3 regions of the Sporomusa termitida genome follow, and region 3 is predicted to be linked to each of the others. Evidence: riboswitches for the same ligand, from Rfam matches in the RefSeq annotation. Region 3 holds a riboswitch; each other region holds the start of a gene.
The links. Region 3 has a riboswitch for molybdenum cofactor ahead of moaA (GTP 3',8-cyclase MoaA). Riboswitches for the same ligand answer to the same signal wherever they lie in the genome.
Positions count from the first base shown of each region.

Region 1: linked by a shared signal. The riboswitch ahead of SPTER_RS13835 (LysR family transcriptional regulator) and the one ahead of moaA (GTP 3',8-cyclase MoaA) in region 3 are both predicted to bind molybdenum cofactor.
Region 2: linked by a shared signal. The riboswitch ahead of SPTER_RS09520 (hypothetical protein) and the one ahead of moaA (GTP 3',8-cyclase MoaA) in region 3 are both predicted to bind molybdenum cofactor.

Region 1 covers NZ_CP036259.1:2,921,515-2,925,951, forward strand. The annotation lists gene SPTER_RS25680 (methyl-accepting chemotaxis protein) at 1-768, opposite strand, end outside; gene SPTER_RS13835 (LysR family transcriptional regulator) at 1,068-2,054, opposite strand; molybdenum cofactor riboswitch at 2,233-2,350, opposite strand; gene SPTER_RS13840 (sodium:solute symporter family protein) at 2,967-4,437, opposite strand, start outside.
Region 2 covers NZ_CP036259.1:2,072,467-2,076,903, forward strand. The annotation lists gene SPTER_RS09515 (TOBE domain-containing protein) at 7-210, opposite strand; gene SPTER_RS09520 (hypothetical protein) at 566-2,239, opposite strand; molybdenum cofactor riboswitch at 2,353-2,474, opposite strand; gene SPTER_RS09525 (GTP-binding protein) at 2,842-3,528, shown strand; gene SPTER_RS09530 (ATP-binding cassette domain-containing protein) at 3,555-4,437, shown strand, end outside.
Region 3 covers NZ_CP036259.1:3,191,240-3,195,676, reverse strand. The annotation lists gene SPTER_RS15090 (MBL fold metallo-hydrolase) at 1-705, shown strand, start outside; gene SPTER_RS15085 (flavin reductase family protein) at 757-1,350, shown strand; molybdenum cofactor riboswitch at 1,370-1,499, shown strand; gene moaA (GTP 3',8-cyclase MoaA) at 1,635-2,615, shown strand; gene moaC (cyclic pyranopterin monophosphate synthase MoaC) at 2,612-3,130, shown strand; gene SPTER_RS15070 (MOSC domain-containing protein) at 3,213-3,647, shown strand; gene SPTER_RS15065 (molybdopterin-binding protein) at 3,684-4,437, shown strand, end outside.

The DNA of each region.
Region 1 (4,437 bases), 270 kb from region 3:
TTCTATAGCTTTACTTATCTCATAGCTGGCAGCTTTCTGCTGGGAGCTGATTTTATCAACCTCGTCTATTTCTTTTTCGATCTGCGTTATTTCCCCGCGCATGCTTTCTAAAATTTCCTTGATCTCCTTAACAGATACCTGGCTATTAGTAGACAACTTCCGAATCTCCTGCGCCACCACCGAAAATCCCCGTCCCTGCTCTCCCGCTCTCGCCGCTTCAATGCTCGCGTTTAATCCCAGCAAATTTGTATTTGCTGCTATATCTCTAATGAACATAAGGATAGCGTCTGACTTGCCAATATTATGTACCATAGATTGCCCGGTGACCCCGAGCAGTTCTAATCGCTTATTAAGCAAGGCCGCATTAGCTGCCAGTTCCTGACTTGATGCCGCCACCTGCTCAGATGCTGCCGCGATGGTTTGGGCAACCGCATGCAGAATTTCCTGGGTTTCTAAACTACACGCCAACCCTATTGCGCCGACGATTTCACGGGTTTCATTAATGACAGGCACACTAATGCTCCGGAACGGAAAGCCCCATACGTCTTTAGACACTACAATATCCTGCGTAATTTTACTGGTTATGGCTTCCCACATGCCATCGCCTTTGCTCACAGCTTTACCGACAGGTGACTCGTGCTGCATCTTTTTGCCTGGCCGATAGTAGAGAAAGGTGTCTCTATCAGCAATAACGACCATTGAGTCAAACGGCAGCACCGTTTGTATAATAGGCATACATAAAATAAGTGATTCTAATGTTTTATCCATAATCAATACTTCCCTCTTTTGCGCTAGTATATAGGGAGCTGTTTAATCCCGGCAGCAGCCACAGCTGAGCATTGTCCTGAGTAAACAAAGCGTTGGTGGCTTTAACTCAAATATAAATTGGTGAATTCTGCATATCAATGCCGGAGTTTATTTCAGCCCCTATGCCTCTATTTATAAGCAATAAACGTGCCAAATCAAGTTTGGTCTCCGCCGGCAGCACAAAAATACTAAAAAACGAAGAGCAGCCCCGCATATAGCAGGCTGCTCTTCGTTTTTGCTGCTTTTATTTAACAATCGCCTTACAGGCCTGATGACAAACAACCGACAACTTCTTGTTTACCATAACAATTATATTGCCGCAGCTCGTGAGAGCTGCCCATTTCTGTATTACCTGTTAAGGCTGCATGGGAACCGGAAAAGCATTTAACAAAAAATGGAATTGCCGGGTTTAAATGCTTTCGATTCCAAGCAAGCATTACATCAAAGCATCGTTGCGGATAACTGAGTTCAATAATGCAGATTTCAGGGCCGGCGACTTCACGAACAGGGCCCGGAACTACCATCACCCCCACACCGGCTTCAACCATAAATAACAACGAAGCTAAGTCCTGACTGTAGTTAGCTACATTGGGAGTAAAGCCACTTTCACCACATATTCGATAAGTTAAATCATGCAGCAGACAATCTGCTTGCTGATTGAACATGACGAACGGTTCATTAGTAAGCTCTGATATATCAATTTTCTCTTTTTTTGCCAATACGTGCTGGCGATTAACGGCCACGCAAAACACATCACTTAACAGTCTGTGACCAACAAGATCAGGAAAACTATGTAATTGACAGGATAGCGTAAAGCCAACATCTAATGCTCCCCGCATCAGCGCTTCATTAATCTTCATCCAATTGTACTGCTGCAGTGTAATATGAATATTAGAGTATTTTTGATGAAATTCTCTAATTGCCTGAGGCAGGATCGCTTTCTCAACGCCGCCTAAAAAACCTATTTTCAAAAATCCGGAAATTCCCTTAACTGCTTGCTCAATCTTACTTGCTATTTCATTAGACACAGCCAGTAAAGCATAAGCCTCTTTTAACAATACTTTCCCCGCCCAGGTTAGCTCCAACGGGCGTTTATTCCGGATTATCAATTGTACATTTAATTTTTTTTCCAATTCTGAAATCTGCTGGCTTATTGCCGATTGCGTAACACCGGCCTGCACAGCAGCATCGGTAAAATTCAAACATTCCGCCACCGAAATAAAGTACTTCAATTTTTGAATATCCATCTTTTTGCCCCTCACCCGCCTCTCATATGCAACGTGTTTTAATACGAAAAGAGAAAGGATATACTTTCTGATAATGTAAAAAAATATACCAAGGCCTTCTATTTTTAGAAAAGGACTTGGCAATAATTCTAAGTCAACACAACACAGGCAACCCAAAATAGACGCGTAAGTTGCGCTGACCTTTTTTTCTTGCACTCCTTTCCAAATAGGGAAGCATAGCAGTTTCCCACTATACCGGTCGGCCGGCTACCATGCCAAAGGGGTTAGGTAAATCGGCTAAGGAGTAGTATCTAATTCAGTTTATCGAAGCATTATTTCTGCAATGATAGCACAAGGCAAAACGGACATGACCAATATATGCCAGAACAAACAGATGCCTGTGATTACAACTATCTTAATACATCTACCAAGCACTGTCAATCACCATCGCTAACATAAGCAAACATAGAAGGATTTAGTTGCTAAGGTTAATTAGGTTTCATCAGTTACATTTACGTTGTACTGTTGCCGCTAAGCCAAAGGACCCGCAAGTCGCGGAGGTGTCTGCCGAAAGTTATACTATTATAACCATACAGAGTAAAAAAGGAAGACATCCCTGGTGCTGCTGTGCCAACAGCAGCACCAGGGATGTCCGTCAATAGCCTTTCCAGCCGGAGAGAGAAGGAGCTTACATTATTTTTTTGAGTTTTGTCTCATTTGCCCAACTGTGCAAATAAGACCGAGAATCAGCATTAGGCCACAAAGATAAGAAGCAACACCAAGGTCGACACTCATTCGCCTTCCTCCTTTACCATTTTTTCCCTGGATTGGCGAATCGCCATGCACCATAAAAGATAAAAGCTATTGCCAGCGTTAGTACTAGCTCTTGAATAAATAACTGTAAAACCCACATATTTCTTCCCTCCAATTTAGTTATTTCATGTTAGGATGCTCTGCTGAAGCATAAGCAACAGCGGCAGTATTGGTTCTTCGCAGCATCCCCGGTTCACCAGGGAGAGCAGCAAATAAAATAAATCCTAACACAACTGAACACAAAGTTACCGGGTACATATTCAAGGCCCATGGTCCGGATGCCCAGGCCGGGGTAGCAAAGGTCCACCAAAAGTTCACAATATAGGTAACAATAACCGTTATCCAGGCAGCCGGCTTACTGGTCTTCCAGATCAAGCCAAATAGAAATATCAGGAACAACGGGATGCCAAAGGAAAATGCCCACAAGAAAACGGGAAATAAAATGGGGGCAATCATTGCGGGAACAGCGGCCAGCAGGCCACACACCAGAATCATCGGCCGCATCAGCTTAAGCCTGGTGCTATCAGACATTGCCGGGTTACAAGCGCCTTTGAGAATGTCGTTAACAAATACGGTTGCGTTCCCCATGATAATAGCACTGCCTGTTGACAATACGGATGTGAGTAAGCTAACCATGAGCAAGGCATAAACCCACTGCGGCATCGTTTTTAAGGCAACTTCCATGACAATCAGTTTAGGGCCGATAGCGGCAAACGCCGGAATTGCCATACCACACAGCGCTATAACCACCCACGGAAAACAGGTAAGAACATTGGTCAAGCTGCAAATCCAGAAGCCTTTCCGGCAGTCTTCATCTGTTCTTGCCGATAAGAGCGGTATATACATCCCCTGAGCAACACCACCTGCACAGATATGCAATACAGCTACCGGTATTATGACCTGGAATAAAGTTTCCGGTGAGAAGTTAAATAAATCAAATTTCCATAATTGATCGACTTGCGCATAGGTGGCGAGTATACCTTCCCAGCCGCCAACATTAGCAGCAAGCCACGTTCCCAGAAAAAACAAGGCAAGATAGGAGCCGACCGTCATTACTATGACGTTGATCGTACTTATCCATACCAATTCTAATACCCCGCCAAAGATAATGTACCCAATCATTAACAGAAAAGCTAATATAATGCACCAGGGCTGATACGGAAGTACTCCGGCACATAAGCCGTAAATAGCGCCGGCTGTAGCCAGCGTTTCAGCCATAGCAATCGCGGTCCAGGTGCCAATCTGTATGCTACAATGTAAAAAACGCATTTTGTGCCCATAGAGAAGCCCCATAGCCTCGGGAATTGTTTCTACTTTTAAATTGCGCACCCACGGCCCGGTCCAGAACATCATGATCGGGATAAAGGCCCCGCCAACGATTATCGGCCACCAAAGCACCGCCGCTCCCATTACCGAGGACGACTCCCATAATGACATTGTGTGTCCGGAGCCATGCGGGATAAGCGCTAACGCTAAAGTAACCAACCCCCAGGTTAGCGACTGCCCCCCCATTGAAAAATCAACCATGTTCTTGATGCGGCTATGGAGAAAATAATTCGCCAAACCAATTAAAATGACAAAATACAAAATA
Region 2 (4,437 bases), 1.1 Mb from region 3:
CTATAATTATTTAAGCACCATCATCTCGGTGGCTTTAACCAATGCTGTAACCTTGTCCCCCGGAGCCAGCTTTAAATCCTCCACCGAGTCTACCGTAATTGCTGCTACCAGTTCACTGCCTTTACAATCCATGACAACTTTGGCCATAACGGCACCCTTTACCACTTCTTTTACGGTTGCTTCCAGTTTGTTTCTGCCACTGATTTTCATAGCTCTGTCACTCCTTTATTTGGTAATTTGCTTAGTTACAATATAGCATATTATATAATAAAAATCAATAAATACTGATATATTTCGTCAAATTCATCCGAAATATAAATATATCTAGCTATACTGCAATATATCTCTTGAATACGATGAATATCTAACAATATGATAACAATAAGTTGAGTTTGGTTAGTTTATGTTGTCGGGTATAATGCTTTATACAGGTCAAGGCGCTGATCAAGGCGGGGATCAGACTTGGCATTTAAACATAACCTAACCCTAAACAACTGCGGTTGATTATAGCAGGCATAATAAAAAAACTACCCAATCAGGTAGTTTCTTTATTATGCCCTTAAATTTATAATTCAACCGCACAGCCGATCGCGCTGTATTCAAGGGTATTGCTGTCAGGGGCAGGAGGGCCGGCGGCATTTGCCATTTGCCGGATTGTCAGGGGAATATTTGTTTTAGACAGGAATACCAATTGTTTTTCATGCTGGCGGACCAGCTTGATCATCTTATAGAAGCAACCGTGACTAAATTTACAGCGCACATTGGCAAAAACAATATCGGCATGAAGAAGCAGGGCTTCATCAAAACCGGCGGCATCGCCGGCCAGATAGGTAAAATGAGGCAGCTTGGCTTTCAATTTTGCCTGCCAGCTATCGGCACCGCCGATAACCAGTGCCTGCACAGTGGCCAGCAGTTTTATAGCAGACTCTGAGTCAGGGAGCTGCTCGGATATTGCTGTAAGGTTGCCGGCTGGCATTGCCCTGACATTGCTGACTTGGCCGTTAAGTACATTCTGTTGAGGCTGACAGCTGGTTTGCGGCAGCTTTTTCTCCGTGAACATTGAATTAAGGACAAATTCTTGCTTGACAGCCAGGTCGTTAATTTCTTCTTCTTTGGCTGCCAATAATTTGTTTTTGGCTGTTAAATCTGTTTTTAGCCGCCGGATTTCCAGTTCGTAATCACTTAGCTGTTTTTTTAGATTATCCACTTCCGGGTACAGATAAGCAGCATTATGTTCAAAATAATACTTTTTAGCTTTTTTATACTCTCTTACAAAGTCAAGCAGATTTAAACCCAACATGACGAATTCAGCACAATCTAATTCCATTTCTTCTTTCGTTTTCTTTACCTGACCGGCGCGGAAGGTTTCGGCAGCCATTTTTACAATATACAGGCGGCAGAGGAGTTCAACGTCCCGCTCCTTGATCTGGGCAATCAAGGTCGGCGAAAGCAGCGAAATACCCTCTTCGGCCGAGAGATAAGCATTACAGTGGGCAAACCCTTCCAGGAGGCGGTCATCCTGCCAGGGGTCGAGATAATTTTGAAATATCTTTTGATAAATGACATTTTTTAGATAGCGGGCCATTTTTTTGACTGCTGATTTATTTAACCTGCTTTTTAATAAACTGATTTCCCGGGTATTGTCTAAGGCACTGCTGATTGTTTGAATGACTGAAAGAAGTTCCGGATCTGATACAATGACCGGCCGGCCCACAGCGCAGGCCATAAACAGCGAAAACTTCAAAGTGGCTTGCAGCGGCAGGTCAATGGAAGGGTATAAGGTGATAAAAGACCGGATGTAGCGGGTGGCTGCCCCTGTCAGCAGATTGTGCTTATAGCTGTCCTTTACCGGTTTGGAGTAATAGTGGGGTTTAATCACCTTGGCTAAATCAAAGGTTTCACAATCCCTGATGTGGCAATACAATACATGCCAGCGTTTGGTCATAATGGTGATCGCTTTTTTAAATAAGGGCGAGTTTTGGCCCGCTTCTATTGCGGCAAGCATGATCCCCAAATATTTGGCAGCATAAATCTGCCGGTCGATGCCGCCGGTCGTAAATAAGGCATGATTAGCATAAGAGGAGCGGGCGGCGGCGCTTTGAAAGCCGGTCTTATCTGTTTCATAGAGCAGATCGATTTCCTTATAAACCGAAGCCGTATCGGCAGCAAGTTGAATGAAAAGCGGGAGTGTATCCACTGCGATGTCGTCAATTATTAACGTAAAAGCTGAAGTTCCCATATATGCCTCACCCTACCTTTTGCATAGAATAATTTCCAATCTTCCCTGGAGAAGGCCTGGCAATTATTTTTGGCGGGGTTTGTTTTAACACAAAATAGACGCAGAGATTGCGCCGCCTCAAAAAAATGCATCCTTTCCAAAGAAACGGGAAGCATAGCAGTTTCCCGCTATACCGGTCGGCCGAGCGCCATGCCATAAAAGGGTTAGGCAATTCGGCTAAGGAGCAATGTATTATTTACATTTTTGTGATTGCTATTAGAGGATTAAGAAACTGGATTTAACAATACGGCCACTGGTGGCAGGTCTAACAGAATTGATTTACCCGCAGAATTGAGTTATTATAAAACATAAACTGATTTTCAGAACCCCATAAACAAAAATGAATATAAACAAACATAAACAAGGTTAATATAAATATATAGTTTGTTTATGTTGGGAATAGTATTATTATATTGCAAAAAAAAAAATAATGCAAATACTGATTATTTACATATTGACTTAATTGTAGTTATTTTTGCGAGTTTGTGTTAAATTTGAGTTATAAAACATTTGCCGGAGCAGAGATGCGGCAGTTATATTATTGATAGGAGATTGGGAATATTATGCAGCTAATCACAGTGGCCGGGCCGCCTTCGGCCGGCAAAACATCAGTAATTCTTAACATTATTAAAGCCTTACAGGGGGACGGTGTAAAAACCGGCGTGATCAAATTTGACTGTCTCTCAACCCAGGATCAGAAACTATATGAAAAAAACAATGTCCTTGTCAAGACCGGACTATCGGGCAACTTATGCCCTGATCATTTTTTTGTGACAAATATCCAGGACTGTCTGGAGTGGGGGATCAAACAGAACCTGGATCTTTTAATTACTGAAAGTGCCGGTCTGTGCAATCGCTGCTCGCCCCATATTCGCGGCGTAATGGCTGTGTGTATTATCGATAATCTTAGCGGTGTAAATACACCCCGCAAAATTGGTCCGATGCTGAAACTGGCTGATATTATCGTAATCACCAAAGGGGATATTGTTTCGCAGGCGGAACGGGAGGTATTTGCCTTTCGCGTCAAGCAGGCCAATCCCGGGGCGGTCATTGTTTATGTTAATGGCATTACCGGCCAGGGCGCTCAGGAAGTGAGCCGTTTATTTAAAACGGCAGCTCCGTGGGATTCGTTAGGTGGCTGCAGTCTGCGTTTTTCTATGCCTGCTGCCGTTTGCTCCTACTGTTTGGGACAAACGCGAGTGGGTGTGGATTTTCAAATGGGCAATGTGCGCAAGATGGATTTGCTATAAAACAATGCTCAGAAAGGCGGATGGTTATGTGGGAAGTATTAGCGGCGTTGTCTTTGCGGCAGTTATTTATTGATTATCCCCATGCGCTTGATTTTTTTTCGTCTTTGCCGGCGGGCAACCGGAATGACGGTCAGACGGTGCAGCTGTACTTTGAGACCCTTACTGAAGACCAGCTGCAGGATTTGGGATTAGGCTATGAGGAACTTAAAACGCAGTTTAGTGCCTTTATGGTCCAAATGGAAAAATTAAAAGTAAAAGCAAAAACGATCACAACGGTAACCATTTGCGGCGGCATTGATAAAAACGGCAACCCGGAAAACATTGACTTAACGATCCGGGCTGGTGAAATTATCTGTATCGTTGGTCCAACCGGTTCGGGAAAAAGCAGGCTGCTGGCTGATATAGAATGGGTTGCCCAAGGGGATACGCCGACCAAACGCCAGATTCTGGTCAATGGGCAAGTTCCGGACATGACCAGGAGATTTGCCGTTGAACATAAGCTGGTGGCGCAATTATCACAAAATATGAATTTCATTATGGATCTGACAGTCCGTGAGTTTGTCGGGATGCATGCCGAGAGCAGAATGGTTGAACAAGACCGGGACATTATCCAGCATATTGTGGATAAGGCTAACGGACTGGCCGGTGAACCCTTTCAGCCGGACACACCTGTTACTGCGCTGAGCGGCGGCCAATCGCGGGCGCTTATGATTGCTGATACGGCATACTTAAGTTCGTCGCCGATTATCCTGATTGATGAAATTGAGAATGCCGGGATTGACCGTAAGCAAGCCTTGCAGCTGCTTGTTGACAAGGAAAAGATTGTGCTTATGGCTACCCATGACCCGATCCTGGCGCTCATGGGCGATAAACGGCTTGTTATAAAAAACGGGGGCATAAATCAGATTA
Region 3 (4,437 bases):
GCCAGACGAAAGCCGGAGCTGGCGCGGACCCGCAGCAGTGCGCTGCTGGACACCGGCGACAGCAAGATCCTTATTGACACCTCGCCGGATGTAAGGCGGCAGCTGCTCAGGGAAGGTATTGACCGGATTGATTATGTTTTTCTGACCCACTGGCATTATGATCATTTTGGCGGCCTGGGCGAGCTGGAGTACTACGTAAAACTGGCAAGGCGGGAACCGGTGCCCCTGTTTTTGCCGCCTAGTGCCGGGAAGCAGTTTGCGGCAGCCTTCCCCAATCTGGCGGATGTTTTTGCCGTCAGGTCCTGGGCATTTGGCCGGCAATACCTTTTCGGCGCAGTGGGCCTAACGCCGCTGCCGGCCAATCACGGCATCGAAACGGCCGGCTTTTTGCTGGCCGCCGGGGCTGCCAGGCTGGCTTATTTCCCCGATACAGCCGGACTGCCGGCCCTAAGCGCACAACAGGTGACCGGTGTGGACTGGCTGATCTGTGATGCAACCTTCCATGGTGACAACTGGTACCCTGATGTGCACATGTCCCTGGAACAAGCCATTGCTCTTGGCCGGCAGGTCAACGCCAGGCAGACGGTGCCCACTCATCTGGCCATCCACTACAGCCGGCCGGTGACCGCCAGGGAGCTGCAGGCAGAGGTGGCGCCCTATGGTAATGTGGTGGTGGCTTATGACGGTATGCATATTACGCTGTAGCCGCAGCTGAAAAGCTTATGGCGGCAATACCACAAGGAAGCGGGAGAAACAATGAAAAAGTCGCTGGGAGCAAAAGTGGTGGCCATGCCTTCGCCGGTATGGATCGTGGGAACGTACGGCGATCATGGCCGGCCCAATATTATGACCGTTGCCTGGGGCGGAATATGCTGTTCAGTCCCGCCGTGTATTGCCATAGCTGTGCAGCAGTCACGGTTAACCCATAGCAATATTACCAAACGCAAGGCCTTTACGGTGAATGTCCCCTCCAGGCACCATCTGGCTGCGGCCGATTATGCCGGTATTGCCTCCGGCAAATACACCGATAAGTTTGCCGTTGCCGGTCTCACTCCTGTCAGGAGTGAACTGGTCGATGCGCCTTATATCGGGGAATTTTTGCTGGTGTTGGAGTGTAAGCTGCTGCATACGGTTGCGCTTGGCGGCCATACCCAGTTTATTGGGCAGATCCTGGATGCCAAAGCCGATGCGGCTGTGCTCCGTGATAATGAAAATCCGGCGATGGCGAGTGTTAGCCCGCTTATTAGCAGTGCCGCCGACCGAAAGTATTATGCACTGGGTGAGTGCTTGGGACAGACCTATCACATTGGCTTACAGCTTGTGGATCAAGAAGAAGGGAAGAATGTATAAGACTGGCCTGTAAATTCCATAACAATTGACACTCCGAGCTGCATGACCTAAAGATATCTATGGTCTGTCAGTCTGGACCTGGCGGTTCACGGGGCAGTGGAAGAAATTCCACTACCTCCCATTTGGGAAAGGAGGCGTTTCATGAGTTTGAGATAAAACTTCTGTGCGCTTGCGGCACAGAAGTTTTTGTTTGGTAATAACTTTAGCAAGCTGTTACGCGCCGGGCGGCTTGAAGCATACGCAGCAGCGCAATATTCATTTTACCAGGAAGGAAGTGAGTCTATATGCTTGACAGTTATGCCAGAGAGGTCGACTATTTGCGCGTTTCGGTCACGGACAGGTGCAATTTACGCTGTAAGTACTGCATGCCGGCTGAGGGAATAGAAAGTCTTGGGCATACGCAGATACTGGCCCTGGAGGAGATTGTCCGGCTGGTCCGGGTGGCGGCCCGGGTGGGAATTCGCAAGGTAAGGTTAACCGGCGGCGAGCCGCTGGTTCGTAGAAATATCACAGACCTTGTTGCGCAAATCGCGGCGATTCCGCAAATTACCGAGATCGCGCTGACAACAAACGGGGTACTATTTGCGGACCTGGCCGCAGAGCTTAAAGCTGCCGGGCTAACCAGGGTGAATTTCAGTCTGGACAGTCTTGAGCCGGACTGTTTCCACTATATTACCAGCCGGGGGAATTTGATTGATGTGACCGGGGCTATTGCCAAGGCGCTGGCGCTGGGGCTGGCCCCGGTAAAAATAAACACCGTGGTTATGAAAGGGATCAATGACCATGAAATCCTTGCTTTTGTCAGGCTGGCCAAAGAAATGCCGCTCCATGTGCGGTTTATCGAGTTTATGCCGGTCGGGGACCTGCCCTTTTATCAGACGGACCGGATGGTAAGTGTTAGTGAGATCAAAGCAATTATTGCCCAGCAGTATGATTTATACAGCGGCCCGGCCGTACAGGGGAATGGGCCTGCCAAATGTTACCAGATAAACGGCGGCCTTGGCAGTATTGGCTTTATCAGCGCGATGAGCGATCATTTTTGTTCCGAATGCAACCGGCTGCGCCTGACTGCCGATGGCAAGCTGCGGGGCTGCCTGTTCGGCAAACAGGAAATTAATTTGAAAATGGCTCTGCAAAACGGGGCCAGTGATGAGAAACTTGCCCACCTGTTCAGCAAAGCAATCAGGGAAAAGCCGCGCTGTCATCATATGTCTGAAGGCTGGGGCGCCGATAATAAACGCAAGATGTATCAAATAGGGGGATGATGATGGATTTTACCCATTTTAATACGGCTGGTTATGCCCGGATGGTGGATGTCAGTGAAAAAACAGATACTGTACGCATCGCCACCGCCCAGGCGGTTGTCCGCATGCAGCCTGCTACCCTGCAGACGATCCGAAACGGCGGCATCAAAAAAGGGGATGTTCTGGCGGTTGCCCAGGTTGCCGGCATCATGGGGGCCAAGCAGACTGCCGGTTTTATTCCCATGTGCCATCCTTTGATGCTCACGTCGGTAGATATCAGCTTTGCCATCAATGAACCGGACGCCAGCATCACCATTTGCTGCCAGGTAAAAACAACCGGGAAGACCGGCGTGGAGATGGAGGCTATCAGCGGCGCCTCGATTGCGGCCATGACGGTGTATGATATGACCAAGGCGATTGACCGCTGGATGGAAATCAGCGATATCCGGCTATTGGAAAAAAGCGGCGGGAAGAGCGGCCATGTCAAACGGGAACAGTTGGGAGAGGGGATACCATGTATAAAACAGCAATTCTGATTATGAGTGATAAAGGCGCCCGCGGTAAGCGGCATGATGAAAGCGGCCGGCCGGTACAAGCATCGCCGGGGAGGTCCCGGGAATGACGAAAGTACTGGCAATAAATAGCAGTAAGGAAAAAGGCCAGCCCAAGCAAGCGGTGGCGAAAGGCTACTTTGCGCTGAACTGGGGGCTGCAGGGCGATGCCCACGCCGGCGACTGGCACCGGCAGGTAAGCCTGCTTGGCAATGAAAGTATTGATAAAATCAGAAGACTGGGCCTTGACAATCTGGCCACAGGCAGCTTTGCCGAAAACATTACCACCGCCGGCATCGTTTTATTTACGCTCCCGGTCGGCAGCCGGCTCAGGGTAGGCGAAACCGTGCTGGAGGTGACACAAATTGGTAAAGAGTGCCATAAGGGTTGTGCCATCCGGGAAAAAACAGGCGATTGTGTCATGCCCCGGGAAGGGATTTTTGCCAGGGTAATTACCCCGGGCTGGATAAAACCGGGGGATGAAATAGTGAGGCTCGACTAAATACGGTGTTAAGCAACAACAGAGAGGGTTGGAGATATGCAGATAGTCAGAGTGGAAGAAGCCATCGGCAACGTGCTCTGCCATGACATTACCCAAATAGTGCCTGGTGAATTCAAGGGCCAGGCGTTTAAAAAAGGCCACATCATTACCGAACAGGATATACCCAGGCTTTTGCAGCTGGGGAAGGAGCATTTATATGTATGGGAGGTTAAGGAAGGATTCTTGCATGAAAATGACGCCGGCCTGCGTATTGCCCGGGCAATACAAGGGGTCGGGCTTGCTCTGACTGAGCCCCGGGAGGGTAAAGTCAGTCTTGTAGCCGAGTATGACGGCCTGTTCACGGTAAATGAAGAGTTTTTAACAAGCATCAATATGATTGAGGAGATTGTTGCCGCAACCCGGAACAACCACAGACCGGTAAAAAAAGGGGATATCGTTGCCGGTGTCCGGGTTATTCCTTTGCTGATTGAGGAAGCGAAAATCAAAACAGTGGAAGCGATTGGACAAGCCGCCGCGGTCACGGCCGTTTCCCCATATCGCGCCTGTAAGGTCGGTATTATTACGACCGGCAGCGAGGTTTATCATGGGCGTATTCAGGATAAGTTCGGACCGGTCGTAAAAGCCAAGGTGGAAGGCTACGGCTGTGAAGTAATGCAGCATATCCTTGTGCCTGATGACCGGGACCAAATCGCCCAGGCCGTGAGGGCCTTAATCGCTGACGGGGCTGATTTGATCCTGACAACCGGCGGCATGTCGGTTGACCCGGATGATGTCAGCCCCAGCGGGATCA